3 regions of the Colwellia sp. MB3u-4 genome follow, and region 3 is predicted to be linked to each of the others. Evidence: predicted binding sites of a transcription regulator. Region 3 holds the regulator's gene; each other region holds the start of a gene.
What was found. Region 3 encodes MetJ, which represses methionine synthesis genes. Its sites were predicted from a motif close to TAGACGTCTAGACGTCTA; they were not measured.
Positions count from the first base shown of each region.

Region 1 (10,898 bases), on a different contig from region 3:
CGCCTTTAGCCGTGATATATTCTGCTTGAGCCTCTTCTACTGGCGATGATGGCACCGAAAACGGCAACTTGGTAATAATCACATTAGTGAGATAATGACCGGGTAAGTCCAAGCCTTCAGAAAAACTTTGCGTACCAAAAATAATACTGTCTTCTTTTTTGTCACAAAGGGCTTTATGAGTTTCAATGATTTTTTGTCGAGACTGCTCGCCTTGCACCAAAATACTGAGTTTGGTTTGTTCTCGCAGGGCGGTCACCACTTTGTCCATTTGCCAATAAGAGGAAAACAGCACTAGCGTCGCTTTACCGCGTTTGATTTGTTCAGGCAACTTGGCAATTAATTCATCAGTAAACTGATCCGCACTCGGCTCATATTGCATTTTAGGCACGATCAGCTGCGCGTTGTTTTGATAATCAAAGGGTGAGTCAACTTTTTGGTATTGGCTGCCATCATCGGTTCTTAAACCCGCTTGTCGGCGAAAATGATCGAACGAGTTTAAAGCGAGAATAGTGGCAGAGCACAACACTGCGCCTTCACATTTTGACCACAGCATATTTTCTAAGGTGAAACCCACTTCGATTGGCGAGCCGCTCATTAAATAGTCACTACGTTTACCTTCAATTTGCTCCAGCCAACGCGCCATAGGGGCACCTTTGTCGCTATCCGTTTTGGCATACATTTGCCATAAGGCATTAAAATTTTCCAAGCGTTGGATCATAAAGCCAGATTCGGCCAACAAGGGTTCGGCTAAATACATTTGCGTATCACCGTCTTTCACCGATTCCATCAGCAGGTTATAAAGCTTGTTTAAATGCGTTAAACATTTTTTAGAACTCTGGGTTAAATCTTCCGCCCAATCCTTTAATGATTGCGGAATAACGCCGTTTTCAAAACGAAATTGCAGTGCTTGGTTTTGCATCTGCATCTGTTTGCTATTTTTCACCGCTTGGTGAAAATAAAGGCTGCGATTATTATCAATAAAACTCAGCACTTTTTGCATGTCAGCTAATATATCTTGGCAATCGTCAGCCATTTTTATTGAGGGAGAAATTGCGCTATTTGAGTTAACCAATTTTGCAATTTTATCACCGGTTTCTGGCAATTTACTCAGCCAGTCAATCGCGCCCTTAAGCGTCAGGTTTGCACTGGAGTGATCGCGTGTTACTTTTGGCAAGTGATGCGCTTCATCAATAATGTAAAAAGTGTCTTCAGGAGCCGGTAATATCTTACCGCCACCCAGTTCTAAATCAGCCAAGAGTAAACTATGATTGACCACTAAGACATCAGCAGCGTCCATGGTCTCTCTGGCCTTATGAAATGGACAATGACTATGCTCTGAAACATGCTTTAAGCAACTATGTTTATCGGCTTGTATTTGTTGCCAAATGTGATGATTAACCGACTCTGGCCAAGCGTCAATATCGCCGGGCCAACTATTATCATTGAGCGCTTGGTGCATCTTATTTAAGGTTCGAATATCACTCGCTTGAGGTTTTTCTGCAAAGGTAAAACCGGCTTGCGGGCTGTCGTCATTCGCCACCGCTTGCGCGAGTTTTTGCCGACAAACATAACGTTGGCGTCCTTTTGCTAAGGTAAAGTTAAAGTCTAAACCACTGTATTTTTTTAGAAAGGGCAGGTCTTTATCAACCAGTTGTTCTTGCAATGCCACGGTGGCGGTCGCTATACAGACTTTTTTGTTGCGATTTAACGCTAACGGAATAGCGCCAAGCGCATAAGCTAAAGACTTCCCCGTGCCTGTGCCCGCCTCAATAGTGATAATTTTGCGTACTTTGTCGTAATCACCCGCCAGTGTTTTGGCAATTTCAGCAATTAAAAAGGTTTGCTGTTGGCGCGGGTTAAAGTTGGTGAGGTTTTCACCTATGCTTTTATAGGAGGTTCTAATAACTTGTTTAATTTTATCGCTTAACATCGCGGCTGTAGTTTCCTATCGACAAAAGATGATTTACACTGCTGTATATATTAACAGTTTGTCATGAGTAATTAGAACCATTAATGCAACTTTCTCCTGAAAACCTTCCTGACGTAGTTCAATCGTTAGCGAGCACTCGTGGTTTTCTGTTGACCCGAAATGCGGCAGACAGAAACAATCACCTTGAAATTACCCTGTGGTTGAAAACGCCACAAGGGCCAGTGCAGCTGATTATTGATAACGAACGTGCGGTTTTTTTTGTCGAAGTTAGTGATATGACTCATGTTAGAGAAGTTTTAGCTAAGCAAGGTATTAACCTTGATGAGATAAAATCGCTTGCGCTAAAAGCATTTAATCAAGCTGCGGTGGCGGCAGTATATTTTTTGACCTTACGTGATTTTTACCAAGCCCGTGCTCTACTAAAGCAAAAAGGTATTAAGTGTTATGAAGACGACATTCGCCCAGATGATCGTTTTTTAATGGAGCGTTTTATTACCGCCGATATCACCTTTGCTGGTCAGCCAGTAAACGTGACTTCAGCCGATAATCAAACTTACCAGCGCTTTGAACAGGTGAAATGTAAACGCATTGATAAAGCGCAACAAACTGACATTGCACTGTCGAGCGTATCGCTTGATATCGAATGTTCAATGTCGGGTGAACTCTATTCTATCGGGCTATATAGCGAGCATTGTCAGCAAGTGTTGATGATTGCCAATGCAGAAGAAATAGCCCGCGAGCAACAAGCTACCCGTGCTGTTGATATTGTTTGGCAAGCTAATGAACAAGCATTATTAGTGAGCTTGCTCGCTTGGTTTACTCAACACGACCCTGATATTATTATGGGTTGGAACGTGATTAATTTTGATTTTGCTTTATTACAAAAACGTTTTGATTTATATGGTCTTAAGTTTACGATTGGTCGAGATAAAAAAGCACCTCATTGGCGTAAAAATCAAAGTAGTGAACAGCAATTTATTGAAATTAATGGCCGCGTAGTGCTCGATGGTATCGACTTACTGAAAAGTGCTACTTATAATTTTCCCAGTTTTTCACTCGACAATGTTGCGAATACGCTACTAGGTATTGGCAAAAAAGTTGACGATGTTGATCACCGAATTCAAGAAATAACTAATAATTTTCATCATGATAAAACAGCGCTAGCAATTTATAATTTAGAAGATTGTCGCTTAGTGCTGTTAATTTTTCAGCATACGCAGTTATTAGAATTTGCCATGCTCAGGGCACAGCTAACGGGTTTAGCCATTGATAGAATCGGTGGCTCTGTCGCCGCTTTTACCAACTTATATTTGCCTAAATTACATCGTAGTGGCTATATTGCGCCTAATATGGGCGATGGTGATCAAGGCTTTGAATCACCGGGCGGCTTTGTAATGGACTCTACCCCTGGGCTTTATAAAAATGTGCTGGTGTTAGATTTTAAAAGCCTGTATCCCAGTATTATCCGCAGTTTTAATATTGACCCTATGGGCTTGATTGAAGGTTTAAAATCACCAGAAGCAGCCATAGAGGGTTTTGACGGGGCTTATTTTTCAAGAGAACAGCATTTTCTACCCGATATCATCACTGAGCTTTGGAAAGAGCGAGATATTGCCAAAAGAGATAAAAATGCTGCGTTGTCACAAGCGATAAAAATTATTATGAATTCATTTTATGGTGTTTTAGGCTCAACCGGCTGCCGATTTTTTGATCCCCGGTTATCTGGCTCAATTACGAAACGCAGCCATAGCATACTAAAAACCACTAAATCATGGATTGAAGCAAAAGGTTATCAAGTTATTTACGGCGACACCGACTCAATATTTGTCCATGTCGGTGACCACCAAAGCGCAGAGCAGAGTAGGGCGCTTGGTAAAATTTTACAAGATTACATTAACCAAAAGTGGCAAAAATTACTTAAAGAACAGTTTAATATTGTTAGCGAGCTTGATATTGAATTTGAAACCCACTTTAGTCAATTCTTAATGCCAACCATTCGTGGCCAAGATATAGGTACAAAAAAACGCTATGCAGGTTTAGTACAAAAGGGCGAACAACAACAACTTGTTTTTAAAGGGTTAGAGAGTGTTCGCACCGATTGGACCGAATTAGCCAAGCAATTTCAACGTACTTTGTATTTGAAAATTTTTAATAACGAACCGGTTGCGGATTACATCAAGCAAATGGTGGCTGATACCTTAGCGGGTAAGCATGATGACCTACTTTATTATCGTAAACGATTGCGCAGAAAGCTTGAACTTTACGTTAAAAATGTGCCGCCACATGTCAGAGCAGCAAGGCTAGCCGATGAAATTTATCAGCAACAGGGAAAACCTCTTAAGTATCAAAATAAAGGGTGGATTGAATATCTAATGACCACCAATGGCCCACAAGCTAAAGGCTGTCAAAGCGCTGCTTTGGATTATCAATTTTACATTGACCGACAATTGCTGGCGGTAGCTGATGCTATTTTACCTTTTATTAATACCAGTTTTGATGAAATCACCAATAGACAAATGAGCTTGTTTGAGCGCTAAAACGGACAATTGAGCTAACTGATTAACACTGGTGGCAACTGATAGTGTTATACCCAGTTAATGCTTGCTTTGCTCTTAAGGGTTAAAGTGCTTAAGGGGTAAATTTATAAGGTGAATAACTCCTATCTCCTAACTTCTAACTACAAGTTATAGCTGGTATTTAATTGAGTTCAGAAAAAATTGATTATACCAATTTCATTAATTAGGTGGTCTACGTTATATGCAGGAAACATGACCAAATATAAGGCATTTATTTTAATAACTAGTGGTTCTAATTATTAAATAAATAACGCAGTAGTTGGTTATTTTAACCCGTAAAAATGATCAGATAATTAGTGAGATTGGTATTAATTAATCAAATGGCTACTACTGATATGATACTCTTTTATGTGCTTAATACTGTTCACGACTATGTTATGACAAAATAAAGCGTGCTTCTTTACTTAATTCGCGATACAAATACCTATAGATGGCTAGATAGCTATAATGAATTTGAAAAGTGTGAACGTTAGCAAGCTGAAGTTAAAAATGAGTTAGCCGCTTGGTGAATGGTCAGCGCTGCTTGATGTCAAAAGGATAAGTCCCTTATCGAGCGATATCCAAAAAATACAACCGTGGAATGTAACCTAGAGATGAAAAAAGAAACAAAACTGATTAATGCCGGCCGCAAAAGCCAATGGACACGCGGTGTCGTTAACCCACCCGTAGAGCGCGCGTCTACCGTAGTATTTAACTCGGTCAAAGAAATGAAGCATGCCACAGCAAATAAAACTAATCAGGTGTTGTTTTATGGCCGTCGTGGTACTTCAACATCGTTCGCTTTTAGTGATGCGATGACCGAGTTAGAAGGTGGCGCAGGTTGTGCCATATATCCGTCTGGTACTGCGGCAATCACTAATGCCATACTAGCCTTTGTTAAAACGGGCGATCATATCTTAATGGTTGATAGCACCTATGAACCCACCCGTGATTATTGCGATAAAATATTAGCTAAGCTAGGTATTGAAACGACCTATTATGATCCACTGATTGGTTCAGGTATCGAAGCGTTAATTAAAGCGAATACCCGGGTGGTGTTTCTTGAATCACCGGGCTCAGTTACCATGGAAGTGCAAGACGTTCCCGCCATCGCTGAAGTGGCTCATAGGCACAACTGTATCGTGATGTTAGATAACACTTGGTCAGCAGGGGTAAATTTTCAACCCTTTGACTACGGTGTCGATGTTTCAATACAAGCAGCGACAAAATATATTGTTGGCCATTCAGATGTCATGTTAGGTACCGCAACAGCAAACGCTGAGCATTGGCCACAACTGCGTGAAAGCAGCTATATTATGGGGCAATGTACCTCTCCTGATGACTTATACTTAGCCATGCGGGGTATTAGAACATTAAGCGTACGTTTACAGCAGCATCAGGCCAGTGCACTTAAAATAGCGCATTGGTTGTCAACGCGCCCAGAAGTTGAAACTATTTTGCATCCAGCGCTTCCATCTTGCCCGGGTCATGAAGCATTCAAGCGTGATTTTACCGGCTCAAATGGTTTGTTTTCGTTTGTATTAAACAAGGGGAATCAAGCGGCACTAACGGCATTTTTAGACAGCATGGAACATTTTAAAATGGGTTATTCGTGGGGGGGGTTTGAAAGCCTTGTTTTAGGTATTTCAAAGGTTAATAATATGCGTACTGCAACCACTTGGCCATATCAATTTCCCTTGATTCGTTTGCATGTGGGTTTGGAAAATGTTGATGATTTAATTGACGATTTAGCACAAGGCTTTGCGCATTTTAATCAAGTGCTTGAGCAACAAGGTAGTTAAGAGCATTTTGTATCATTAATCTGTCAAGTTAGTATTGCAGTAGTGAACTTAAAAATAGCAAGTGACTTAACTTAAGAGTCAGTAGCAAATTTTGTTTAACGACTAATGTTAAATAAAGCCTTTTAAACGGACTTTGAATTTAATCATAAATTGATTCAAAGCCGTTTTCTAGCGGCTATGAGCATGACCTATTTTGCATCGCTACAACTTATCGCAAGATAAAGCACTTTTCATTGAATTATCTTTTTCCTTAATTATTAGGGTAAAACAGCACACGTTAGCATTTTTTAGGCGTGCACTGATAAAGTACAATAAAGTGTTTGCCTGCAAGCACTTTTGAACATCATCGTTTAGCCGTATTTTCAACGGATATTATTGTCTAACAGATCCTGATACGGGTTATAAAGATCAAAGGCCAAATATCAAACGCTTAATGCTTTACTGCTTTTAAAACATACCCGAACACAACGAGTGAGGGATGATCAAAACAGTTTACTTGTTTTCATCCTTTGCCTTGTTGTAATATGTGAGAAATCATAATTATAGTCAGCATTATGGCAAAGTAAGTTGTGATCCGTGTTCTATGTATAGTACTTGATATAAGAGAGTTGAATGAATAATGATTCACCCATAAGAAAAGGTTTATTTCAACTTTTATATTCTGTGATAGAAACAGGAGTTTGCCGAGTTATTACCAGCAAATCTGAAAAGCTGTTAGCGAGTTTAAAAAAAACCTATATTGAAAATATCCCTGAACATCATCAAGTTGTTTTTTTACCAGGAAAAATTGAGCACCTCGATGATTTAACTCGTGTCTTAGTAACGGCGGGTATCGATCAGTTTTCCTCAATAGAAAATAACCAACAGTTCCTTGAAAATGCCAAGCAGTATTTAATTGAGAACAAAGACAAAGAAGTTATCACTATTTGGGCATTTGAAAATGCTGATTTGATTTCAACGGATATACATGGCTTGTTAGGACAGCTACTGGCATGGCAACGCTATGGTAGCTCATTATTGACTATTGAATTATGGGGACATACCTTATTAGAAAAATTATATAGCTCAGGGGAAATTAGCCAATATTATCAAAGTAAAATTTACCCTATTAATCTTGATGAAAACCTCACTCTTAAGTCAAAAATCGCCTTATTTAACTTCAAATCAATTAACTTTAAACTGTTCATTGCTTTAATGGCCGGATTACTTTTAGGCCCGCAAGTAGCCCCTTTGCTAGAAAAATTGTCAAATATTTATAATAGCTCAACACAGCCAACAATAAATGTAGTCAATAATATAAACACAGAGAAACTAGCGCCAAAAGCAATAGCAGTAAAGTCTGCGTTTGACGATGAGAATAACACGCAAGCCGAGATCACCAGACAAGCAAATGTTCTAGCACTTAATGATAGTGCAGAATTTAAAGAAAACGGGCAAAACCTCGCTATAACATTAGCAAGCAATACAGATGAAACAAACAAAAAAAACGATATAGAAGCAACAGATAGCACAGCTGAAAAAAATATTAATATGCACAATATCAAAGTTGCAGAGCATATTTTAACGCCAGAAAAACCACATTGGTACTTTAAGCTTTTACCGAGCGAGTGGCTAAGTGATTATAATATTAATTTAAATCATCAATTACAGACAGAAAATAACCAAGTCTATATTCAGTATGGCGTATATAAACATAAACGTTCTGTTATCAGATTTGCAACAGAAAACAGGTCATTAAGCGATTATTATCATTTATGTTATTCATTTGAATGGCAAATGGTGGCGTTGATGACAGGTGCTTATCAAGACTATCGTCAAGCCTTCAAAAGTTTAATTAAGATAAAAGAACAAGGCTTTGATGGCATTATTGTTAACTCATCTTATTTAAATGCATGGCAATGTAGTAATCAAAATTAATTATCATCTAAGGCCAATTTTATTGGCCTTAGATGCAAACCTTGATAGACATTTAATGCCTAAGCGTTTAATACCAATATCACTAATTATCTGATGATTTTTACTGGTTAAAATAACCAACTACTGCGTTATTTATTTAATAATTAGAACAACTAGTTATTAAATAAATACCTTATATTTGGCCATTTTTCCTGCGTATAAAGTAGACCACCTAATTAATGAAATTGGTATAAGCAAGATTGACTTATAATAAACCCGATTTTGAAAGTAACAAAGTAGCCACATGTATAAAAAAACAAGTAAAAAAGAGGCAAAGCCACAAGTGATTTCTTATGATCGGGTCAAATCTTATATGATTTGGATGATTGAAAGGTATGGAGATTACTCCGCAAAAGCGTTACTTCAAAAAGCCAATATGTTGTTTAAAGATGATACTCAATTTAATGAGCCAGCACTTAATTATCTGATAGAACATGACATTATTAATGATTTTCGTTATGCAACACGCTTAACGACAAGTTTATCAGAAAAAAATATTGGCCCTAATAAAATCAAAGAAAAATTGTATGTAAAGGGATTTGCATCCAAGATCATTAATGACTGTGTTGGGGCGTTAGAAACGTCTGAGGATGATTATTTTGCTAAGGCGCTTTCATTAAAGATCAGAAAGTTTGGCGAAGAGCCTATTGACGATATGAAATTAAAGCAAAAAGCGCTACGGCATTTAATATCCAAAGGCTTTACATACTCAATCGCCGATAAAGCGGTCAAATTCAGTGAACAAGGCGATAAATAAACACTTTCTAATGTCGCTAATCAGATAGCTACATCAATCAAAAATGGGCTTTATCAAACATAAGCAATTATGGCTAAAGCATGCTGCACCATGGCTTATGTTTGATAAAGCCTAAAACAGTGTAAGCGACTAACAAACCATCAATGAAGATAAAGTCACTGCTCTTATTTGCCCGTACTGTGATAAAAAACATGGTACTTTTAATAAAGTTAAGAAATTTACTTATTAAATTTATTAACTGCTGTCAGTAATTGCCGACAAGAAACCTGCCCAACCAACTTACCATCTTCAATCACAGGTCGACGACGATGTTTTTTTAGTAGCATGTCCTGAGCGACATTGATAATGTCATCACTAGGGTGAGCAACAACTATATTTTCTTTAGTCATATATTCACTCACTAAACCAACACCAATATTGTTGTAAGTGCTTTCGAGTATGGCGGCTAAACAATCCATTTCGGAAAGTACGCCTACGAGGACTTTCTTTTCATTTATTACACAAACCCCTGAGACTTTATTATCTATGATGATTTTCATCGTATCTAATAAATTATCATCCTCCTTGACCTTGATTGGGTTAGTGATCATATAATCGCGCAAACCAACTGATTGAAGCATGGTAAATCACCTTTTAGTTTAGTAATAATTTTCATTATGTAAAAAGATAGACCGGATATTTTTTGAGCTTAAGTTTCGGTCATTGAGCTTAATAGAATATAAACGGCATATCTAATATAAGTCAAAGAATACTATAAATTTTTTTCAATCCAGCGAATAATAAGCGATGAAACAAGCGAATAAGCTATGGTTATAGCCATTTGATTAATTAAGCGTTCTACTTTTTCATGCGAAAAAATGCCTAAATACAAGCTATAAAATTTACTCAGTAGGTATTCACCTTATAAATTTTATAACTCAATCGTTTTGAATTTTAACCATTAAAAATGCAAATAAAAAATCTCTTATATATTAAATAGTCGATCATAAATATCTTCGTTTTACTGTCAACAATGGCAGGCTCGATAGTTCGCTTTAAATAAACGCTTCAAACATTTATTAGCATCATGTTGGGTTAGTCATAGTTAGATGAGTTGTGAACTAGCCATAGCTTTATGCTTTGATACCCAGTGTTTTTAAACTTGTTTACCGCAGACGTTAGTTGCCAAAAGGCTTAGCTAAATAGTACAACTATCGCTCTTCAAAAATGTCGAGAATGGATTATCTGGCTTGATAGATGGTGTAGGCTGACATGTGAAATAATTTATTATTTTTCGGGGCAAAACGAGTAAGAAAAACAGTCATAACGTCACAAATCATCAGAAAATTATTATGCTTATTTTGATGGGACAAAAAAAATGAGCGTTTAGTGGTTTCTCTTTTTTCAATCCTAATGACCGCTTCAAGGCTCAAAGCTGCCGTTCAAATTCGATAAATGAACATTTACAGTTAGCCTAAGTAGTCATTAAAGCAGCGCTTTGGTCTATCACGCTTCGGGGCACTCAGCGAGATAGCCAATCTGTCAATTCATCGCCAAACAAGTCATATTTGCCTATCTTGTTTACTTTGGCGATTGCTCACCTGTGGATATCAAAATCTGCAATTATTTGCACGCGTGAGCCTATTGAACAGTTTACTTGGTCAGATCATTATGCGATAAAACGCAGCTTGACGTTAAAAACAGATAGCTTTAAAAAGTAACACGCTCATAGCCATAAAGAACAAGTATTAATATGGCGCTTGTTTGATATTATGCCTCTTCTCTGAGCAAACATCGTCCTCTTGGTTCATCACCTTCATGAAGTACAACGTCGGAATGTAGGAACTGTGCCGCCTCTGCTGAGCCTTTCACTTTAGAAGCACTGCGGGTCAACATTTCTGCTTCAAACTCAGTTAATA
Region 1 covers NZ_JACGVE010000086.1:47,077-57,974, reverse strand. Annotated here, with positions in the region: gene dinG (ATP-dependent DNA helicase DinG) at 1-1,930, opposite strand, end outside; gene H4J61_RS13720 (DNA polymerase II) at 2,014-4,467, shown strand; gene H4J61_RS13715 (cystathionine beta-lyase) at 5,100-6,287, shown strand; gene H4J61_RS13710 (hypothetical protein) at 6,900-8,204, shown strand; gene H4J61_RS13705 (regulatory protein RecX) at 8,488-9,000, shown strand; gene H4J61_RS13700 (CBS domain-containing protein) at 9,219-9,620, opposite strand; gene H4J61_RS13695 (NAD(P)/FAD-dependent oxidoreductase) at 10,750-10,898, opposite strand, start outside.
Region 1: H4J61_RS13715 (cystathionine beta-lyase) is a predicted target of MetJ. The motif match lies at 4,934-4,951, and genes of this name have one in related genera.

Region 2 (10,898 bases), on a different contig from region 3:
AGCGCGTGTTTTGTTCGCGTGGCACGTCCATATTGTAATGGGAAGCCAATTCTTCTACTGCATCAGGAAACTCTAAACGGTCAAATTCCATCAAAAACGAAATGGCATTGCCATGTTCACCACAACCGAAGCAGTGATAAAATTGTTTATCTTGGCTAACGCTAAAAGAGGGAGATTTTTCGGTATGAAAAGGGCAACAAGCCTGGTAATTTTTACCGGCTTTTTTTAATGGTACGCGAGAATCTATGAGTTCAACAATATCGGCTCGAGCCAATAAGTCATCAATAAATTGTCGAGGGATCATACCAGCCATAAACACTATTACATCCAGATAAAACTCTATTTTACACCAATAAGACTTGGAAAATAGTAGCTTCTTATATTCTAGTTAAAATAAAACCGCGAGGCCTAAGCTATCGCGGTTTATATTCAGCATGAACATTGAAGTTCAAAAGGAAGCTTAACTAACTGTTTAAAATTACTCTAACTTGGCCACTAACTGCGCCCATGTCAGCTTTACCTTGCATTAGCGGTTTTAATACCGCCATGACTTTACCCATATCAGCCATTGAGGCTGCACCGGTTTCGGCAATTGTTTCTGTAATCAGTTGGTTAATTTCATCTGCAGATAAGGGTTGCGGCAGAAAATATTCTATAGCGATAACTTCTTCAGCTTCTTTAGCGGCTAGTTCATCGCGACCACCTTCAGTAAACATTTTGATAGATTCTTTGCGCTGTTTAACCATTTTGGTTAACAAGGCAATGACATTTTCATCAGTTGCTTCTGTTTTGTGATCTATTTCTGCCAGCTTTATCGCAGAAAGTGCCATACGAATTACGCCAAGACGAAGTTTGTCTTTGGCACGCATGGCATTTTTCATTTCATCTTGCAGTTGACTAAGTAGACTCATAATTTAATTTACGCTTAAGTTAACTCAGTTGACTTAGGATTTACTAAGGTATCTTAGTACATGCGAACGCGACGAGCGTTCTCACGAGAAACTTTTTTAGCTGCGCGTTTTACTGCGGCTGCTTTCTTACGCTTACGTTCCCAAGTCGGCTTTTCATAAGACTCGCGACGGCGAACTTCTGAAAGGATACCTGCTTTTTCACATGAACGTTTAAAACGACGTAATGCAACGTCAAATGGTTCGTTTTCTCTTACTTTAATTACTGGCATGTACTATTTTACCTTAGTTAGGAATCTATATTAAATGGTGTCTGATTTCAGCTAAATAGCCTCATCTTCACCCACTCTATTAAAAATTGGTGACGTATTCTAATGCGAAGGCCATAGTAATGTAAAGTGGAATTAATTTTTTCACTGGATTTATTAGCTCAATAGCGGCCTGAACACACTAATACTAGTCGCTGTGTAAATAGCTGCTGTAATATTAACAAAATTGCTCACTCGGTTTCTTTGTCATAAATTTTAAAGGCTAAATGGGGGTTTTAAATTTTTTGGCTATCTTTATGCGCTATAAATTGAAAGTTGCCTAGGGCATAGGTAAAATCAGCAACCAAATAACGGCTGCACCTTATATACAAGTGAATAGTCGAATTCACTATTGATGCAACAGGGCTAGGTAAAGAAAAATTATGCGAATTTTAGGTATTGAAACCTCTTGTGATGAAACCGGTATTGCGATTTATGATGATGGGCAAGGCAATTTACCCGCGGGTATAGTTGCACATAAGTTATATAGTCAAATCGCCGTTCATGCTGATTATGGTGGGGTAGTGCCTGAGCTGGCATCACGTGATCATGTCCGCAAAACTATTCCCTTAATAAAAGAAGTCCTAGCTGAAGCTAATTTAACCCCTGCTGATTTAGACGGTGTTGCTTATACGGCTGGACCAGGCTTAGTGGGCGCCTTACTTGTTGGTTGTTCAATTGGTCGTAGTTTAGCTTACGGCTGGAACTTGCCTGCTGTGCCCGTGCACCATATGGAAGGACATTTACTAGCGCCAATGCTAGAAGAGAATGTACCTGACTTTCCCTTCGTCGCTTTATTAGTGTCTGGTGGCCATACCATGTTGGTGCGTGTTGATGGTATCGGTCATTATGAATTATTAGGTGAATCTGTTGATGATGCCGCAGGTGAAGCTTTTGATAAAACAGCTAAATTACTAGGGCTTGATTACCCTGGCGGACCCGTATTAGCGAAAATGGCAGAAAGTGGTCGAAAAGGTCGTTATAAATTTCCAAGACCTATGACGGATAAACCTGGGCTAAACTTTAGTTTCAGCGGTTTGAAAACCTCAGCCGCTGTGACCATTCGAAAAGAAGAAAAAGCAGAATTAACACCTGAGCAAAAAGCACAAATGCAAGCTGATATCGCTTATGCCTTTCAAGAAGCCGTTGTTGATACGCTAGCCATTAAATGTAAACGGGCATTAAAACAGTGCAATTTAAATCGTTTAGTTATTGCGGGTGGTGTTAGTGCCAATACGGCGTTAAGAGAAGAATTAGCAGAAATCACCAAAAAGTTAGGCGGGGAAGTTTTCTATCCTAGGCCTGAGTTTTGTACTGATAACGGCGCTATGATTGCTTACGCGGGTTTACAACGCCTAAAAGCTGGTGTTGATACCGACTTAACCTTTAAGGCAACGCCACGTTGGCCCTTAGATACCTTAGAGCCGATTTAAGCTTGTAGGTTTGCGATTTAAACCGGTAATAAAGGCTACTTCTTGGTAAAAGATATTTTGCTTTCTTTGCCCTGTAGTAGCCTAACTATATTGTCTTTGTGTCTAAATATGATCAGCGCTGATAACATCAATACAGGGTAGACATAAATGGGCTTTAATAACCAAGTGTACAATGGCGCTATTGATAGGGTAACAATGGCGGCCAAACTCGAATAGCGGCTAACTTTAGCGACCAATAACCAGGTTAAAATAAGTAGCCCGCCTAAGTCCAAACCAATAGGTAGTAGCACACCAAATGCAGTAGCAACCGCTTTACCGCCCTTGAAGTTAAAAAATATTGGGTACATGTGGCCTAAACAAGCGGCGAGAGCAATCATACCTAGATACAAGGGTTCTAAGCCTAGGAAATAACCACCCCAAACCGGTAATGTGCCTTTAAGTATGTCAAAAATCAGCACAGACACCGCAACAAATTTATTACTTATACGTAAGACATTTGTCGCACCTGGATTTTTTGAACCTGCTGAGCGGGGGTCTGGTAAGTGCAGTAATTTGCAAAGTAAAATGGCACTCGAAATTGAACCTACTAAGTAAGCCATAATCACCATTAAAAACGTTACAAGTAAACTACTGATACTAAGCTCCTTCTAAAACAGGTGTTAGCAAAGTTATAAAAAAATTTATTCTTTTTAGCTTTTTGACATTGTAGCGCGATGTTTACTAGTTTTTCTAGACCTGCACAGGTAAACTCGCCATTTATTTTCTAAAGTATGTTGTGGCGATTGCGGGGTTTATCTCGATAATGCAATGGCTAAATACTGCCAAGCCATGTAAGGGTTTTAGTGTGGATAAAGTCTATATTGAAGGGTTAACCTTTCAAACAACCATCGGTTTCTTCCAGTGGGAAAAAGAAATAAAGCAAACACTTGTTGTTGATTTAGTGATGGGCTGGAATACGGCGCAAGCTGCAGAAAATGACGAATTAGCTAAAACACTTGATTACGCAACAATTTCTGAAGCAATTGTTGAGTTTGCCAACGCTAATCCGGTAGATTTAATTGAAACGCTTGCCGAACGTATTGCTGGCTTTCTAATTGCTGAATATAAAATTCCTTGGCTGCGCCTAAAAGTAATGAAACCAACGGCGGTGCATAATGCGACTACGGTAGCTGTTGAAATAGAACGTGGTGAACAGTTGTCAGGCCAAGCATTGTAATGGCTGAAATTTATATTTCGCTAGGTAGTAACATAAATCGTCAACATTATATTGAACAAGGCTTGCAGGCTTTAACCGATGTATTTGGCTCGCTTACTTTATCTTCATTATTTGAAAGTGAACCTGTCGGCTTTGCCGGTAAAGCTTTTTACAATATGGTGGCTGGAGTAAGTACTGAGCTTACTTTGGCTGAAGTGGCGGCAACACTGCGCGAAATAGAGTTTGCACACGGTAGAAACCAAGACGCTAAAAAATTTAGTCCGCGGACATTAGATTTAGATTTATTACTTTATGATGACATTATTGCTGACTCTCCAGCGCAAATACCGCGTGATGAAATTAGCAAAAATGCGTTTGTATTGTGCCCTTTAGCTGAAGTTGCAGGGCATTTGGCTCACCCGATTATTGGCCAGTGCTATGACGAATTATGGCAACAATATGATAAAAGCCAACAAAAGTTAAAAACAGTGGCTTTTATTTGGCCAAAAAAATAAGAAAAATAAGGAAATATAACCCCGATGAGCACAATTGAAGTTTTTATTTTAGCGTTAATTCAAGGTTTAACTGAGTTTTTGCCTATTTCTAGTTCAGCACATTTAATCTTACCCTCAGTAGTTTTCGGCTGGAAAGATCAAGGCTTAGCGTTTGATGTTGCCGTGCATGTTGGCAGTTTACTGGCAGTCGTGCTTTATTTTCGAAAAGAAGTGTGCTGCATGGCTGTGGCTTGGTTTGCCACTTTAAAAGGTGAGCGAAATAATTTTGATGGTAAATTGGCTTGGTGGATTATTTTTGCCACCATCCCCGCCGGTTTATTTGGTTTACTCGGTAAAGACTTTATTGAAGAGCATTTACGCAGTGCACTTGTTATTGCCGCCACAACACTATTATTTGGTTTTTTGCTTGGCTTTGCTGATATTAAAGCTAAACAAAATAAAAGCATTGAAAATTTAGGTTTTAAAGGTGCCATGTTAATCGGCTTGGCACAGGCTATCGCGTTAATACCGGGCACATCGCGTTCTGGTATTACCATGACTATCGGCTTGATGTTAGGGTTAAGCAGAGAAAATGCCGCGCGTTTTTCTTTTTTATTGTCGATTCCAGCCATTGCCATGGCAGGCAGTTATTTAACCTTGAAGTTAATTTTGGAAGCCGGCACGGTAGATTGGTCAGCAATGGGCTTAGGCAGTGTGTTAGCGTTTGTTAGTGCTTATGCCTGTATTCACTACTTTCTTATTTTAGTGGGTAAGTTCGGCATGATGCCATTTGTGATTTATCGCTTAGTGCTTGGTGCTGGTCTGCTTTGGTTTGTGGCCGGATAATTGTTATAATATATTCAACTTATGAAAAATGCGCTTTAGCGCATTTTTCATATCTACATGTATTTTTTAGATACCAAAAGGGTAGTTTGCTAGCGCTTTTGGTATTGCTTTATCACTATCAGTCGTACTAATGCCCATTGTACTTTTTAATGTTGCTAATAAGTTTTAGCGATTAATATAGTGATAGATATTCAGCCAATAAAAAGTGAGAAGTTTGATGGATTTGTCTCTAACTGAAGAACAAATAATGATTCAAGATATGGCCCGAAAATTTGCCAATAGTGAATTAGCACCTGTAGCCGCACAGCTTGATGAAACAAGAGATCAAAGTTTATTTTTAAAAAATTTAGCGCAACTCAATGCCCTCGGTTTTATGGGCCTAAATATTAAAGCTGAATACGGTGGCGTTGAAGCAGGTAGTATTGCTTTTAGCTTGGCGATTACCGAATTAGCCCGTGCTTGTGCATCAACAGCGGTGACAACTTCAGTCACTAATATGGTCGCCGAAGTTATTCAAGCGGTAGGTAACGATGAACAAAAAAGTAAATACTTGCCAAAAATTTGCAGTGGTGAGTATCGTGCCGGTGGCTTTTGTTTAAGTGAAGCGGCGGCAGGCTCAGATCCCGCAGGGATGAAAACGCAAGCCGTTAAAGACGGTGATGACTATCTTCTTAGCGGTAGTAAAATTTACATTACTAGTGGCTCGTTTGCTGATGTATTTGTGGTTTGGGCCGTTACCGACCCAGCCGCAAAAAAAGGTAAGGGTATTTCGTGCTTTATTGTTGAAGCCGGTACTGCCGGTATGACCATAGGTAAGTCGGAAGAAAAAATGGGCCAAAAAGCGTCACCAACCAATGAAGTGCATTTTGACCGTTGTCGTGTGCCAGCATCAGCCATGATGGGCGCTGAAAATAAAGGCTTTGGTGTTGCCGTGGGTGAGTTGGCTGGTGGTCGTATCGGTATCGGGTCATTAGCCTTAGGTATTGGCCTTGCTGCACTTGATTATGCTAAAGCTCATATTATTGAGCGTAAACAGTTTGGTCAATCACTGTCAAACTTTCAAGGCTTACAGTGGACGTTAGCAGAACGTTATACCGAGATGGAAGCTGCACGATTACTCTTAATGCAAGCCGCTTATACTAAAGATCAAGGTCAACCCTTTGGTATGGCAGCTTCAATGGCTAAGTTGTTTGCCGCTGAAAAGGCTAATAAAGCTTGTTATGACGCCTTACAGCTTATGGGTGGTGCAGGTTATATTAGAGAATATCCACTGGAGCGTATGGCGCGTGATGTGCGTGTAACATCAATCTATGAAGGCACCAGTGAAATTCAAAAAGTGATCATTGCTCGAGCATTATTGCAAAAAATCTAAGTGCTTACATCGGTGATTTACAACGGAGATGAGCTTTGCTGATGTCCGTTTTTTTATGCTTGTTTTTTAGGTGAATAGACAGACTAGATCAGGATGTGCAAAGCAAAGCTGACGCTATTTAACGGTTGGTATTATAGCGGGTGCAGCAGTATAAATAATCTCATATAGAAGCCTTAAAGCTTAGCCTTTAAAGACTTAGGGTTCTAAGGTTAGTGTTTTAAGATTTAGTGTCTAACATTTAGTCTCTAACATTTTGACCCTGTAACGTATGTTCTGAGCTAAAAGTTGTGTTATCAGGCTGTAATCCTCAATTGTCTTGTTTTTGACTTTGACTTGCGCTTTGTTGAGTCGTTATAAATATTTAGCCCAGTTGCTTGTATCTTTAATGCTTTGCCCCAATTTAAAAACATATATCTTTATTATTGGAACGGCATTGATGACAAATTCTCTTGCGATCAACTTAGAAAACTTTCAACAAGTTATTATTGAAGAATCAAAAACTAAACTGGTATTGGTCAGTTTTTGGGCTCAGCAAATTCCAGAAAGTGTTGCATTACGCGACAAGTTGACGATGGCATTAGCTAATTGTAGCGACACGCTCTTGTTTACCACAGTCGATTGCGAAAGCCAGGGACAAATTGCTCAGCAGTTTGGTATTCAAAGCTTACCAACAGTAATTTTAGTACAAGATGGTCAGCCACTTGACGGGCTAACTGGACCACAAACAGATGCAACAATTAATGAGTTTTTAGATAAATATTTACCGAAACAGCAAGATGTTTTATTAGCAGAGGCGAAAACACTATTGGCAGAAAATAAAGTGTCGGAAGCATTTCCTATTATCACTCAAGCCTATCAGCTTGATAATGAACGTGCTGATATTAAGTTAGTGCTATCAGATGTTTATATTCAAACTGGTAAAATTACTGAAGCAGAGGCACTACTCAAAAGTATTAAAATGATCGATCAAGACAGTGCTTATCAATCCTTAATGGCAAAATTAGAATTAGCGACGCAAGCCGCAGACTCTCCTGAAATTCAAGCACTTGAACAACAGTTAGCCAATGATGCTGATAATGTTAAATTACAACAAAAATTGGCGGCGCAATATAGCCAAGTTAATCGCCATGACGATGCACTGATGATGCTGTTTTTGTTAGTGCAAAAAGATGGTGCCGACATCGCTAGTAAAGATTTACTGCTTGATGTGCTTAAATCGTTACCTGAGGGTGACGCATTGGCGAGTAAATATAGACGTAAGCTTTATACCTTGATGTATTAAGTCGTTAGCTTAATCAGGCGCGGATTCAAAACTAAGTTAGCCTAACTTATACTGGATTTTACTCAACGCATAGCAAGTAAATTGTTATGCGTTTTTTATCAGCAAATTTTTATTATTGTTCAGACAAGGCGAGTTAAATTACTTGATGTTATATCGCTACATTGATTAATACCAATCTCACTAATTATCTGATCATTTTTACTGGTTAAAATAACCAACTACTACGTTATTTATTTAATAATTAGAACATCTAGTTATTAAATAAATGCCTTATATTTGGCCATTTTTCCTGCGTATAAAGTTGACCACCTAATTAATGAAATTGGTATAAGTTTCATTTTTTAACAAGTATGCAAACTCGCTTAAAAACGTTTGAATTTTTTTTGCTACAACTAGCTGACAATACTTATTTTCTGGGTTGTTGGTGACATAATCTTGATGATAGTCTTCCGCACTGTAAAAATTAGTGGCGGCTTTAACGACAGTGACTATCGTTTGCTCAGCGTATTGCTGTGTATGCAATTGAGCAATTTTTGTTTTCGCCACCACTTGCTGTGCAGAGGTGTGACATAAAATTGTTGAGCGATATTGACTACCGATATCATCACCTTGACGGTTAAGTGTTGTCGCGTCGTGAATAGCAAAAAAAACCGTTAAGAGCTGCTCAACAGCTAACTGCGATGGGTTAAACGTTATTTGTACTACTTCTGCGTGATTAGTGATGCCGCTACAAACTTGCTCATAGCTTGGATTGATAATGTCGCCATCTGCATAACCGCTGGTTACCGATAATACACCTTGAATTCGGTTAAAAATATTCTCAACGCACCAAAAACAGCCTGCGCCTAAAGTAATTGTTTCTATGCTCACTGTTCATTTCCTTGTTAAATTTTGTTTAGGGTGACTGAAAGTAGATTTTCAGTCAGATGTAAGGACGTGTAGACGTCTATAATATTTATTTTCAGAAGATAACACTTAGCCGTTTAGATGTCTATGTTTCTTGTTGTTTAAATTATTTTTTAAGTTCTCGTTTAAGCTATTGTCGGTATTAGCCGAGTCAGTAGTAGTGTTGATATGGTTTTTAGGCAGGCAGACAGCTATGAGGGATTTAGCATGAGTTCATTCCACACAAATTAACTATATATGTCGTTAACTATCGCCATAACCTGATGTTATGCGGCTAGTCTGCTTAATCGGCATGAAGTATGAGTATGAATATTGTGTATGGTCTGTGGTGATGTTATTAAGTTTTGATGATGGAATGTTTACAGTAATCTGGTTATCAGTAAATAAGTGACCTAGAGCCAGGGTTCTAGTTAGCTCTAGGTGTTATAACTATCAGTTATTATGCGATAAGTTATAGGCAACGTGTTGATGAAAGCGTAAGGTTAATGGGTCTTTTTCGGTTGGAATTTCCAGCTCTGTGGCAAATAAATGCATGGCCTGTTCTATTTGATTGACAAATTTCGCATAGTTTTTTTCTTCGCCATTATGGCAATTAGCAACAAAGATCAGTTGCACGTTATCAACCAATTCATGCGCTTGCCATCTACTGACAATACCACAGGGGCTTTGTTTTGGGTTGTAGCCTAACATTTGCAATTCTCCAACTTTCGAGACTAAATCATGCAAACTATGCCTAACAATGGGCACTAAACCATTCGCGATCAGTGCGCCATTATTTAAGTTAAAATGTTTTGCTACCAATGAAAAAGTGTCGGTTAAATAAGTATAAAGTGGATTATAGGGATCGGTTGCTGCGGGATCTATATCAACCAACGCGGCAATCCTATGATCAAGGGTTAAGTCGACTATGGCGTAAGTGATTGATGATATGTTTTCTGCTAATGTAACGTCTTGACTGGCATACCTTTGTTTTATTGGCCTAAATTTATGAGCTTGGCTAGTTCTGTAGCCTTTATTTTTAGCAAAAATGTCATAAGTAAGATGTTGGTGGTCGCGTATGCGGATACTGGTTATGGGTAAATCTAATTGCTGGGCAAAATGTGCTAATAGTATTTTTACCTGTTGATGGAAATTGGCCGCTCCGACCCTGATATCGGTACCAGAGGCTAAAAATACTAAGGTAATTTTTTTTGCTTTGATATTGGCATCAAAAAATGAATTTTGCAGTACATGCTGATTTGGATCGTAATAAAAGATGATTTGTTGTTTTGTTTGCCATTGGTGCATTTCTTGGCTGTAACGGACACGGACCAACTTGTCGTTGGCAACCAATATACTGTTTTTAATGCCATAGTCGTTACTTAAGGTAAACAGTAAGTTTGCCAAGGTTTGATAACAAGCATAATAATTTATACTGCCGCTATGATTAACCTGTGTCGGTAATTGCGAAAGCAGTTGCTCTGTTAAGGCGAATTCGGCCAAGATATACTGATTGTCACGGGCATTAGTCGGTATATAAGCTTTTACTGCTGCATTGCGTTTCCTAACCATTGACATAATAATTCCCTAAAGAAACATTTAGGCATCATCTTGATGCCAATTAAAGTGTAAATATCAGCAAAATTATAAACACTCGCTGTGACATTTTTATGTCAAAGCATTAACTAATGAGCAATAACTAATAACATCTAGAGGCTCAATTGAGCATGGGTAACTTATGTCGATAAATAATAATGCAGATTTAATTGCGGCGGTAAATCAGGTCATGCCATTTGGAAAATATAGTGGCAGAAAGTTGCTGCAACTGCCTGAGCCTTATTTAGTTTGGTTTCACCGTAAGGGATTTCCAGAAGGAAAGTTAGGTCAACAGTTGGCACTCATTTACGAAGTTAAACTTAATGGTTTAGAAGCTATGTTAAAACCTTTATTAAGGGGCTAGGGTTATTTATAGCGTTTTGTGATTAAGGCAGTTGTAGCCTTATTTACATTAATTTGTTATCTAATTTATGGTTTTAAGCACTGTTAATTATATGTGGTTTGTATAACGAATTGTTTTGTAATAAATAGTTAATTACGGTGTTTTACATTGGACTATTTTGTCGATAACCAAGGATAAAAGTTGCGTAATTCACTATGGTATCAACTTGCATTCAT
Region 2 covers NZ_JACGVE010000067.1:48,194-59,091, forward strand. Annotated here, with positions in the region: gene dnaG (DNA primase) at 1-313, opposite strand, end outside; gene H4J61_RS03670 (GatB/YqeY domain-containing protein) at 465-911, opposite strand; gene rpsU (30S ribosomal protein S21) at 965-1,180, opposite strand; gene tsaD (tRNA (adenosine(37)-N6)-threonylcarbamoyltransferase complex transferase subunit TsaD) at 1,600-2,649, shown strand; gene plsY (glycerol-3-phosphate 1-O-acyltransferase PlsY) at 2,685-3,257, opposite strand; gene folB (dihydroneopterin aldolase) at 3,494-3,865, shown strand; gene folK (2-amino-4-hydroxy-6-hydroxymethyldihydropteridine diphosphokinase) at 3,865-4,359, shown strand; gene H4J61_RS03700 (undecaprenyl-diphosphate phosphatase) at 4,384-5,184, shown strand; gene H4J61_RS03705 (acyl-CoA dehydrogenase family protein) at 5,402-6,556, shown strand; gene H4J61_RS03710 (tetratricopeptide repeat protein) at 6,993-7,838, shown strand; gene msrA (peptide-methionine (S)-S-oxide reductase MsrA) at 8,148-8,708, opposite strand; gene H4J61_RS03720 (DUF3083 family protein) at 9,177-10,301, opposite strand; gene H4J61_RS03725 (DUF3820 family protein) at 10,462-10,683, shown strand.
Region 2: msrA (peptide-methionine (S)-S-oxide reductase MsrA) is a predicted target of MetJ. The motif match lies at 8,815-8,832, and genes of this name have one in related genera.

Region 3 (10,898 bases):
ATTAACTTAGCGCGTCACCCTATGGTAGTGGCGTTAAGCATGACCTTATTTGCCTTTATTGGCGGTTGGATTATTAATTTAAACAATGTTAACGAAGTTAGCTTAACGCAAATACTCGTGCCCACCATCGGCTTAACGCTAGGTTTTGCCTTATGGCCAGCTGGTATTGCTTTAGTGTCGCATTTAACCAAACACGATGGCCGTTTTTGGACCCAAATGGGTATTAGCTATATCTTCTTCAACTTAATGTGGCTCAGTGATATTTTTGAAAACATTGTGCACTTTAATACCTCAAGCAACGCTTCAATGTTATGGCTGCTCGCCATTGTTCCTTTGTTGCTGGCTTTTTGTTTGTTTTGGCTCAACTGTTACGTCGGCTTTCATATGACATTAAAACGCAGAAGTTTCGTGTCTTTATGTTTGGTATTGTTGTTATTTGGCGGTAGTTTTATCGTCCAATTAAGTAAACAACCCGACTTTAATCCCCGGCCGCAGTTTGACACCACCATCATGTCGCCAGCCTTTTTGTTTACACCGAGCAGTGATGTTGAAAACTTTGTCAGTGACAGTGCTAAGTTATTTGAAAAAGTAACGAAAGAGGCCGCTGAAGATAATAAAGAATAGCAGTCATTCAGCCCTAAACACTTAAACAGCTTTAAGACTGCATTGAAAAATAAAAACTAAAAAGCCGTCGTAAATACGACGGCTTTTTTATGTCTGACTTAATGACTTACTTATTGATTTACTAAGTGACTGACTTAGTGACTGACTTAGTGATTTACTTAGTGACTGACTTAGTCGCTAGTTTAATAACTCGTCAGCATGAGTAGTGCAGAGATTAAGGCTTAGCAATAAAGCCAACCGCCTGATAAACCTCAGCAAGCAATTTACTCGCACGCGCAGAGGCTTTTTCAGCACCTTTGCGCATCACTTCATCTAGATAAGCTTGGTCATTACGAAATTCATGATAACGCGCTTGAATGGGCGCTAATAAAGCAACCACGGCTTCAGCTACATCACCTTTTAAATGACCATACATTTTATCTTCATATTCAGGCACAAGTTCAGCCACTGATTTACCGGTTGTGCACGATAAAAGTGACAACAAGTTTGACACACCTGGTTTTTCAGCTATGTCAAAATAGATATTGGCTTGCTCGTCAGAGTCAGTTACCGCACGTTTAATTTTCTTGGTAATTTTCTTGGTATCTTCTAATAAACCAATAAAATTACCCGGGTTAGTATCAGACTTTGACATTTTTTTAGTGGGCTCTAATAAACTCATCACCCGGGCGCCAAATTCTGGAATATAAGGCTCTGGTACTTTAAAGGTTTCACCATGTAGATTATTAAAACGAGTCGCTATATCGCGGGCTAATTCTAAATGTTGCTTTTGGTCATCGCCAACTGGCACTTTGTTCGCGCCATACAATAAAATATCTGCCGCCATTAATACCGGATAAGTAAATAAACCTGAGTTCATATTAGCTTCAGACTTTGCCGACTTATCTTTGTATTGTGTCATGCGGTTTAACTCACCCATTTGGGTGTAGCAATTTAATACCCAACTCAATTGCGCGTGCTCTGGCACATGCGACTGAATAAAAATGGTGCTTTTTTCTGGGTCAACACCACAAGCTAAATACAAGGCTAAACCATCTAAGGTCGCTTTACGTAAGTCTTCAGGTTTAGGACGCACCGTAATCGCATGTTGATCAACCAGCATGTAATAACATTCGTGGCTATCTTGCATGTCCACCCATTGCTTTAACGCGCCAAGGTAATTACCAATAGTTAACTCGCCCGATGGCTGACAGCCGCTTAATACAATAGGTTTACTCATTTTTTATCCTTCAACTTTTCTTAATGTCAATGTGGTTTAATCGTGATTTAATCGTGTTTTAATCAATATTTTTTTATTTTACTTTTGCAAGTTCTGCACGCATTTCATCAATCGCGACTTTGTAATCTGGCTTGGAGAAAATGGCTGAGCCCGCAACAAACATGTCAGCCCCTGCTTCGGCTATTTCAGCAATATTGTCAGCTTTAACACCACCGTCAACTTGCAAGCGGATGTCGTAACCACTGGCCGCAATTTTTTCACGGACTAAACGTAACTTATCTAAGGTGGTAGGAATAAAAGATTGCCCACCAAAACCAGGGTTCACTGACATTAATAAAATAACGTCGAGCTTATCCATGACAAAATCTAACACATGCAGCGGCGTTGCTGGGTTTAACACTAAACCTGCTTTACAGCCGTGATCTTTAATCAACTGCAAAGTTCTATCAATATGATCGCTCGCTTCTGGATGAAAGGTAATAATATCAGCGCCCGCTTTGGCAAAGTCAGGAATAAGACGATCAACAGGTTTTACCATTAAATGCACATCAATCGGCGCGGTAATACCGTAATCTCGTAATGACTTACAGATCATTGGACCAAAGGTCAGGTTGGGCACAAAATGATTGTCCATTACATCAAAATGAATTACATCAGCACCAGCGCTGAGCACATTAGCAACATCTTCACCCAAACGAGCAAAGTCTGCCGATAAAACTGAGGGAGCAATTAAAAAATTAGACATAATGATAACCTTAAAAAAATTTTCGCTACTTTACCTCAATTACCATAATTTTGCGACTGAGAACCCGCACAAAAATCGATATTAAAAGCAATAATAACGGCTAGATTAACGCTGAAGTTTTCGCCCATGACGCAATATTGAGCTCAATACGGGTGGTTATTGTCAGCAATGCTGTGCACCTTTTTTGTACATTCGTCTTTTTTTTGCACCAAGCCTGTACAAAATGGTCAATTGACTCAACCAAGAAACACCTCAATAAAATCACTAAGCCACTGAAAACAAAGTCTTTATAAAAATTTAATTAAATAGGCACTGTCTTTGCAATGTCCTTAGTAATTATAAAAACTTAGTGGACTAAAACATGAACAAAACAATGACCTCTCTAGCAATTTCGATGATATTAACAACTTCTGCACTTACAGCAACGTCAGCATCTGCTACTGACATAGAAGGCTTAAGTGCCAATGTGGGTGCGGTATCACAATATATTTTCCGTGGCATAGTACAAACAGACACCGCCTCTGCTAGTGCGGGTGTTGATTATGAAAACAGTGGTTTTTATATTGGCACTTGGGCAGCTGACGTACAAGAGGGTTTGGAAGTAGACGTTTATGGCGGTTACGGCGGCGAACTCGAGGGTGGTGTAGGCTATAGCCTTGGCTTTACGACTTACCAATATACCGGTGATTTTGATACTTCTTATAATGAAGTAAACTTAGGCTTAAGCTACGGCATGTTTTCACTTTCTTATAATGTCGGTGAGTGGGAAGTTGAAGGTGCTGCAAACCAAGACTATGATTTCTTATCTGCAACGGTTGAACATAAAGGTTTTTATGCCACTTATGGCACTTGGGGTGACGATTTTGATGGCGACTACCTAGAAGCAGGTTACAGTACAGAAGTTTCAGGTTTCGACGTGGGTATTGCGCTTGTGGCTAATTCAAAAGAATTATCAGGTACTGAAAGTGACGAAAACCTAGTATTTAGCATAGGTACATCTTTCTAAGACCTCGCTAATTAACAGCTAACAAAACAAGAACACACTGTTTTGATGGCTAATAAAAACCCAGGTTAATTAATTTCCTGATGAATTTGGCGCGATACTTTGATCATAACGAATCGCGCCAAAACTTTACTTAACCTTCCTGCTTAACGCTATTTATACCCCTTGGCATCACTTCCTGCTAGCAAAAATGTTTAATTTAACCCTTTGATTTTAACTTGCTGTTGACGATGATTTAACTGCTGGCAAATAGTGACTAAATCAGCATGAATACCACCCGCAGTGACATCACGTCCAGCACCTGGGCCACGAATAATCAGCGCATTTTCTTGATACCACTCGCTTTTAATTTGAAAAACATTATCACATGGGGTTAATTGTGAAAACGCGTCGTTATGGCTTAATTCTTCCAAGCTAACTTTCGCACTCACTTGACCATGATCACTGATAAAGCGAGCAACATAACGAATTCCACAGGCTTTTGCCTGTGCTTGCTGTAAGCGCAATAAAAACAACTCATCAAGCTCAGACGTTCGTTGAAGAAACGCCTCTAAGCTAATATCACGTAATGACTCTGGCACTAAATTCTGACAGTCAATATCAGCTAACGACAATTCAAAACCTGCGGCACGCGCTAAAATTAATAATTTACGCTGTACATCTCGTCCTGATAAATCTTCTCGCGGATCCGGCTCAGTCAACCCTTGCGTTAAGGCATTTGACAACAGCGCAGAAAATGGCGTTGTGCCATCATAAAATTGAAATAGCCAGGATAAAGTGCCCGAGAATATACCCGAAATTTCCGTTATTTTATCACCGCTATTCATCAACTCTTTAATGCTTGAGTTAATAGGCAAACCAGCACCAACTGTGGTATTACCCAACCATAAGCTATTATTTTTTTCTGCTGTTTTAAGCAATTGCTGATAATTTTCAGTGCTTGAAGATGCCGCCCACTTGTTCGCACCAATAACATGAATACCACGGGCAAAAAATTCTTCATACAAGTGACTAAAGTCTTCACTGGGTGTGATATCAACAACAATCAACTCGTCATAAGGGTGATTAGTCAGCCAAGTTAACAGTTGCTCACTGTCGTAAGGTTGCGCTTGTTGTTGATAATGTAACAAAGCATTAGCGACATCTATGCCATCGGTATTTATTAAGGCTTTACTGGCCCCAACTAAGGCAACTAAGTGCACATTGTCTAAGCCTGACACACGCGCTATTTGCTTGGGTAACATGGTTAAAAATCGTTGGCCAATATTACCTAATCCAGCGACAACAAGGGCAATGTTTTTCGCGTCTTTGGTCATATCCGCGTGAACATTATTAAGTATTTCACTCGAGCATGGCTCAGGTAAAACCGCAATATAACTGTGTTCGTTGAAGGCATGTAAAAAATGTAAGCATTGTTGATGCTTAAGCGCTCTTTTAAATCTAGCGCGCATATCGCCTTGTTTCGCGACACTATGACCCACAATGGCAATAATCGCTACTGGCCTAAAGGTCACTTCGGTGTCATGACTTGCTAACCATTGGCTAAGCGCTTTTTGTTGGGCCTGCGTTACAACTAGGTAACCTTCATCAAGATTGTAACAAATCGGTGAAAATTCACTTACCGCTAATTCGCCAGACTTAGCTAAAAAGCTGCTTGATTTCGCTAATATTAAATCGTTTAAACTGGTGACTGAAAGTTCTTGTTTTGCTATTTGGCCAAACTTGCCTATTTCAGTGCCGCTAACCTCAGGTGCAAAACTACTGGCAACATGTAAATGGGTATTATGGTTGGTTAATGGCTTCAAGGTTTTGGCATGTAATACTGGGTTACCCAAACGGCCCAGTTCATTGGCAACCGCATTAGGTAAACGGTGTAATTTTCTCGCTAAGGGTACCAGCCTTGGGTCAGCACTATAAATACCATCAACGTCAGTCCAAAGCGTTACATTGCCCGCGCCTGATAGTGCCGCCATTATGGTTGCTGAGTAATCACTACCATTGCGCCCTAACGTGCAGGCTTGTTGCTGTTGATTACGCGCAATATAACCGGTAACGATCACCAGTTGGTCTTGTTGTTGCAGCGGTAAAAAGTTTTCTTGGCTCACGCTATAGTCAATAGCACAATTTTTTTCATCTTTTAGTAAAAGAAAGTCTCTGGCATCCAACATATAACTTGGACACACACTTTCACTTAATACCGCAGATAACAAGCGCGCTGACCAAACCTCACCAAAGGCCAATAAGTCATTTTGATAACTCAATGGATCACTAAGGGGAGCACTTAGCGGATCACTCAGTAAATGTTCTGTTATTTGTGCAACATCTTGCTTGAGTAAACTTTTCAGTCTGGCGGCACTACTGGCATTTAACAGTTCATCAATTAACTGAGCTTGCGTCGCATCAAGGGCAGTAATAGTTACCCGTAAATGCTCACGCAAGGTGATTACGTCATTACTCGTGCTCACTTGCTCAGTGTTCAGCGAAGTTATTTCCTGAAGCTCAACCGCGAGTTGATAAAGAGTAAATAATGCATCTGTGGTATTGCCATTAGCAGATACCACAATAATGTCATTGAGCTGGCAATGCTGACGAATAATATCCACCACACGTTCAACGCAAGCACTGGTAGCTAAACTACTACCACCAAATTTATGGACATTACAGGCAACTTTTGCCAAGTGATTTTTTGCAGAACTAAGCGTTACCGCTGTATTTGAACCGATCATTTTACTACCACAGGTATGACAACCTTGTCATACCTCCTTTAAATTATTGATATATAACACGCAGCCAAAGTACATTGATAACTATGGATAACCGCTTTAAGCTTGGCTGGCATCGAGTGCCTGAGATAGGTCGGCCAGTATATCGTCAATATCTTCAATACCAACAGAAAGTCGCACTAATGACTGGGTAATACCGGCGGTAAGTTGTGCTTCAATTTCCATCCCAGCATGAGTCATGGTTGAGGGATGACAGATCAAACTTTCAACACCACCAAGTGATTGTGCCAGAGTGAAAAGTTCAAGTTTATCAAACAGTATTTTAACCGCTTCAACGCCACCTTTAAGCTCAAAGCTCATCATAGCGCCAAAATCATACTGCTGTTTTTTAGCTAATTCATGTTGCGGATGGCTGGCTAAACCCGGAAAATAAACCTGTTGAATAGCCGAATGCTGTTGCAAAAATTTTGCCACGGCATTGGCATTAATTTGATGCTGTTTCATCCGTATTGGCAAAGTTTTTAAGCCACGCAAAGCTAAAAAACTATCAAAAGCTGAACCCGTAATACCAATGCAGTTTGCCCACCAAGCTAGTTTTTCACCTAAGGCTTGTTCTTTGGTAACTAGCACACCGCCAACCACGTCGCTATGACCATTAATGTATTTGGTGGTAGAGTGAAAAACAATATCAGCACCCAATAACAAGGGTTGTTGCAATACCGGCGACATAAAGGTGTTATCAACCGCCACTAATGCGCCAACTTGATGGGCTTGTTTGGTAATGGCAGCAATATCAACTAAGCGTAACAGTGGATTACTCGGTGATTCAACTAATACTAATTTAGGTTTTGTTGCTAAGGCTTGGGCCAAGGCTTGTTGATCGTTTTGATCAACCACCACGAGCGTAAACTGACCCCGCTTGGCAAGATGGGTAAATAAGCGAAAACTTCCGCCATAGCAATCATGCGGAATAACAACCGTGTCTTGTGTATCAAGTAATTGGCAAATAAGATGCACCGCTGACATGCCGGTATTTGTCACTATGCCAACGGCACCCTGCTCTAAATCTGTAATAGCTTGGGCAAACGTAGCGCGAGTTGGATTACCGGTGCGTGAATAGTCAAACTGACGCTTGTCATTAAAACCTTTCAGTGCATAGGTGCTTGAAAGGTGAAGAGCTGGTATAACAGCGCCATGGTGTTGGTCGCTATTAATACCTGCTCGAACAGCGGTAGTGGCAATTTTTTTCTCGCTCATGTGTACTCCGGTAAAAATATTTTCTGTATAGATGTTTGGACGTCTATCAATCTAAATGGTTTAAGTTCTTGGGTCAAGTACTTTAGACTTCTAAACTTCTACACATTCGTTATTGACTCAGGCCCCACAACCAGTAAAATCAAGTAGTAAGAATAAATTTATCATAAACTGGCCTACCAGACAGGTTTAACATCGATAAGTTTATCTCAATTAATTAGCATAGAGGAATATTCATGGCAGAGTGGAATGGCGAGTATATTAACCCATACGCCGAACACGGGAAGAAAAGTGAACAAGTCAAAAAGATCACCGTGTCTATCCCTTTACGTGTGTTAAAAGTGCTCACTGATGAACGTACACGTCGCCAAGTGAATAACTTGCGTCATGCCACCAACAGTGAATTGTTATGTGAAGCGTTTTTACATGCTTTTACTGGCCAACCATTACCTGATGATAGTGACTTGGCTAAAGACAACACACAAAAATTACCCGCGAGTGTTCGTCGGGCTTTGGAAGCAAAAGGCATAACTGACTTTAGTGAACACGAAGCGGAATTAGAAGATTAAAACGAGTAGCACAACAATTAGTACAACAAGCAAATAAACAAGGCGCTGATTAGCGCCTTTTTTATTGCTGAAAAATAGGGGTGATTAGCAAGAGTTGCTTTGAAATATATAGCGAAATACCGCCTGTAGTATGCCGCTACATATCAAAAAATAATTATTTCTGTTCATCAGCGCTATTTGAATATTCTTCAAACTGGAACGATATTGCTTTAGTTTGCATTAAAGTGACTTTTAAAGTCAGCGTCGTTCAAATAAAATAACATTATGCCCGTCACCCATATGGCCAGCATCCAGCTTTACATAATTTTGATTTACTAAGCCTTAATTTTTCATAGTGTCCACACATTAAAAAGCTTAATAACTGAAACTTTAATATCATCGAATTTAACTAAGCAGCTACATTAACTCATGACTGACGGCTGATAACTGATAGCGATAAATCTAGCCAGTCACATCATTCAACTGCAATAAATCCCATTTTGTCCCATATAAATCTTTAAACACGACAACCGTGCCATATTCTTCCACGCGCGGCTCTTCGTTAAACTCGACACCTTGGCTTTTCATCTGTTGATAGTCGCGCCAAAAATCATTGGTTTGCAGAAATAAAAATACTCGTCCGCCCGCTTGATTACCCACTGATTGGCTTTGTTCCTCGTTACTGGCTTTAGCAAGCAGTATGTTGGTGCCATTTGAATTCGGTGGTGATATTTGCACCCAACGTTTTCCGCCGCCTAAGTCAGTATCTTCAATCAGCTGAAAGTTTAATTTTTTGCTATAGAATGCAATCGCATCATCATAGTCTTCAACCACGAGGGCAATATTTGCTATGCTTTGTTTGATCGTTTTGGTCATGCTTTGTTCTCTATTCATTTTCACTACTCATCGTCCAAGTCATGCTATTTTAACGTATTTTTCTTCCGTAATGCACTTTGCATGATGTAATTAAAAAAACCTCACCTAGAGGTCTTTTTTCACAATCACTAGCCACTAGCTAAAAAATCAATTAATTTGAAAAGAATTTAGTTTCTTTAACAACCTTAATATCCGGCATATTATCAACGGCAACAGTCAGTGTCACTGGCGTAATTTTTTGGCTGATGTTTTCCGGGGGCATCGTTAAATGTACAGGTACACTGGCAATTTCACCCGCTTTTATCATCACCTTACCGTCAACACTTAAACTTACTACTTTTTCCAATACTGTGATCTTAAATTGGCGATCAACTTTTGATTTATTAGTAATTTTCAATAAGTAACTATTCGTCACCTTATCTTGAAAGTCGAGCTGAAATAATGTGCCACGATCCCGCAAAATAGAAAATTCAACTGGCACCCGCACTTGAATAGTAAAAATCATAAACGCCATAGCTAATACCGACATAACAGCATAGCCAATAATTTTCGGCCGTAGTAATTTAACCTTTTTACCTTGTAGTGCATTTTCACTGGTATAACTAATTAAGCCCTTAGCATAATTAAATTTGCTCATGGTTTGATCACAGGCATCAATGCAAGCACCGCAATTAATACATTCGTATTGCAAGCCGTTACGAATATCAATACCCACTGGGCACACTTCCACACAAAGGTTACAGTCTACACAATCACCTAAACCTAGGTCTTTTGGCTGCTGGTGACGTTTACGAGCACCGCGGCTTTCACCACGCAATTTATCATAAGCAACCACTAGGGTATTGTTGTCGAACATGGCTGATTGAAAGCGTGAATATGGGCACATGTAAATACACATTTTTTCACGTAACCAACCGGCATTACCGTAAGTACAAACAGCAAAAAACAGCACCCAGAAAGTTATCAGGCCATCCCACTGCCATTGTAGTAAATCAAGATACACTGCGCGGGCCGGTAAAAAATAACTGATAAATGTTGTTGCGGTAAAAAATGCGATTAATCCCCAAATAAAGTGCTTGGCTGATTTTCTCGCTAAGGTATCTAATGACAAGGGCTGTTCATCACGTTTAATACGTTGATTGCGCGTACCCTCCAACCATTCTTCCACCCAAATAAAACTGAAGGTCCATACGGTTTGAGGACAGGTATAACCACACCAAATTCGACCAAGCCACGTGGTTAAAAAGAAAAGTAAGTAGCAACTAACCAGTAATAATCCCGCTAAAATGATAAAATCCTGCGGAAAAAATGTTTGTGAAAAAATATGAAACTGTTGCTTACCTATATCCAGTAAAACAGCCTGATTACCTTGAAAATTAAGCCAAGGCATCAACATAAATAATAAAACAAAGGCTAAGCCAGTGAATTGTCGAATACGCTGATAACGACCTTTTTGTTGACGAACATAGACTGAGGATTCAGATTTGTAGGGCTTAATGATCAAATCTTCTGCTTTAAAATCAAACTTCATGGTTTACTGCTAAAACTAACGTTAGGATAGTTACTAATAGCAAAATATGAACCAAGTTATAAAATTAAATTAACTCACTGTTTAATAACATATTTATTACTTTATATTCTTTACAGCACCCACCATAAAGCACGATATATCGTGCATTAGCGATATATCGTGCCTTGAATATTATTTTTTATAGTGAAAGTTATTAGTTAGAACGTACGATTTTCAATTTACTCATGCGAGAGCGTAATGTACTTTCAGGTAAGCCTAAGTGCTTAGCGGCACCTATTTCACCGCCAATGCGCCATTTACAGGCTTTTAACACACTTAATATATAGCGGGTTTCCACTTGTGCTAAGGTTTCAATAACAGGAGGGGTAAGTGATT
Region 3 covers NZ_JACGVE010000089.1:71,132-82,029, forward strand. Annotated here, with positions in the region: gene H4J61_RS15960 (FHA domain-containing protein) at 1-624, shown strand, start outside; gene trpS (tryptophan--tRNA ligase) at 839-1,843, opposite strand; gene rpe (ribulose-phosphate 3-epimerase) at 1,917-2,588, opposite strand; gene H4J61_RS15975 (TorF family putative porin) at 2,950-3,594, shown strand; gene metL (bifunctional aspartate kinase/homoserine dehydrogenase II) at 3,786-6,317, opposite strand; gene metB (cystathionine gamma-synthase) at 6,414-7,571, opposite strand; gene metJ (met regulon transcriptional regulator MetJ) at 7,805-8,137, shown strand; gene H4J61_RS15995 (VOC family protein) at 8,579-8,992, opposite strand; gene ccoG (cytochrome c oxidase accessory protein CcoG) at 9,144-10,523, opposite strand; gene H4J61_RS16005 (sigma-54-dependent Fis family transcriptional regulator) at 10,717-10,898, opposite strand, start outside.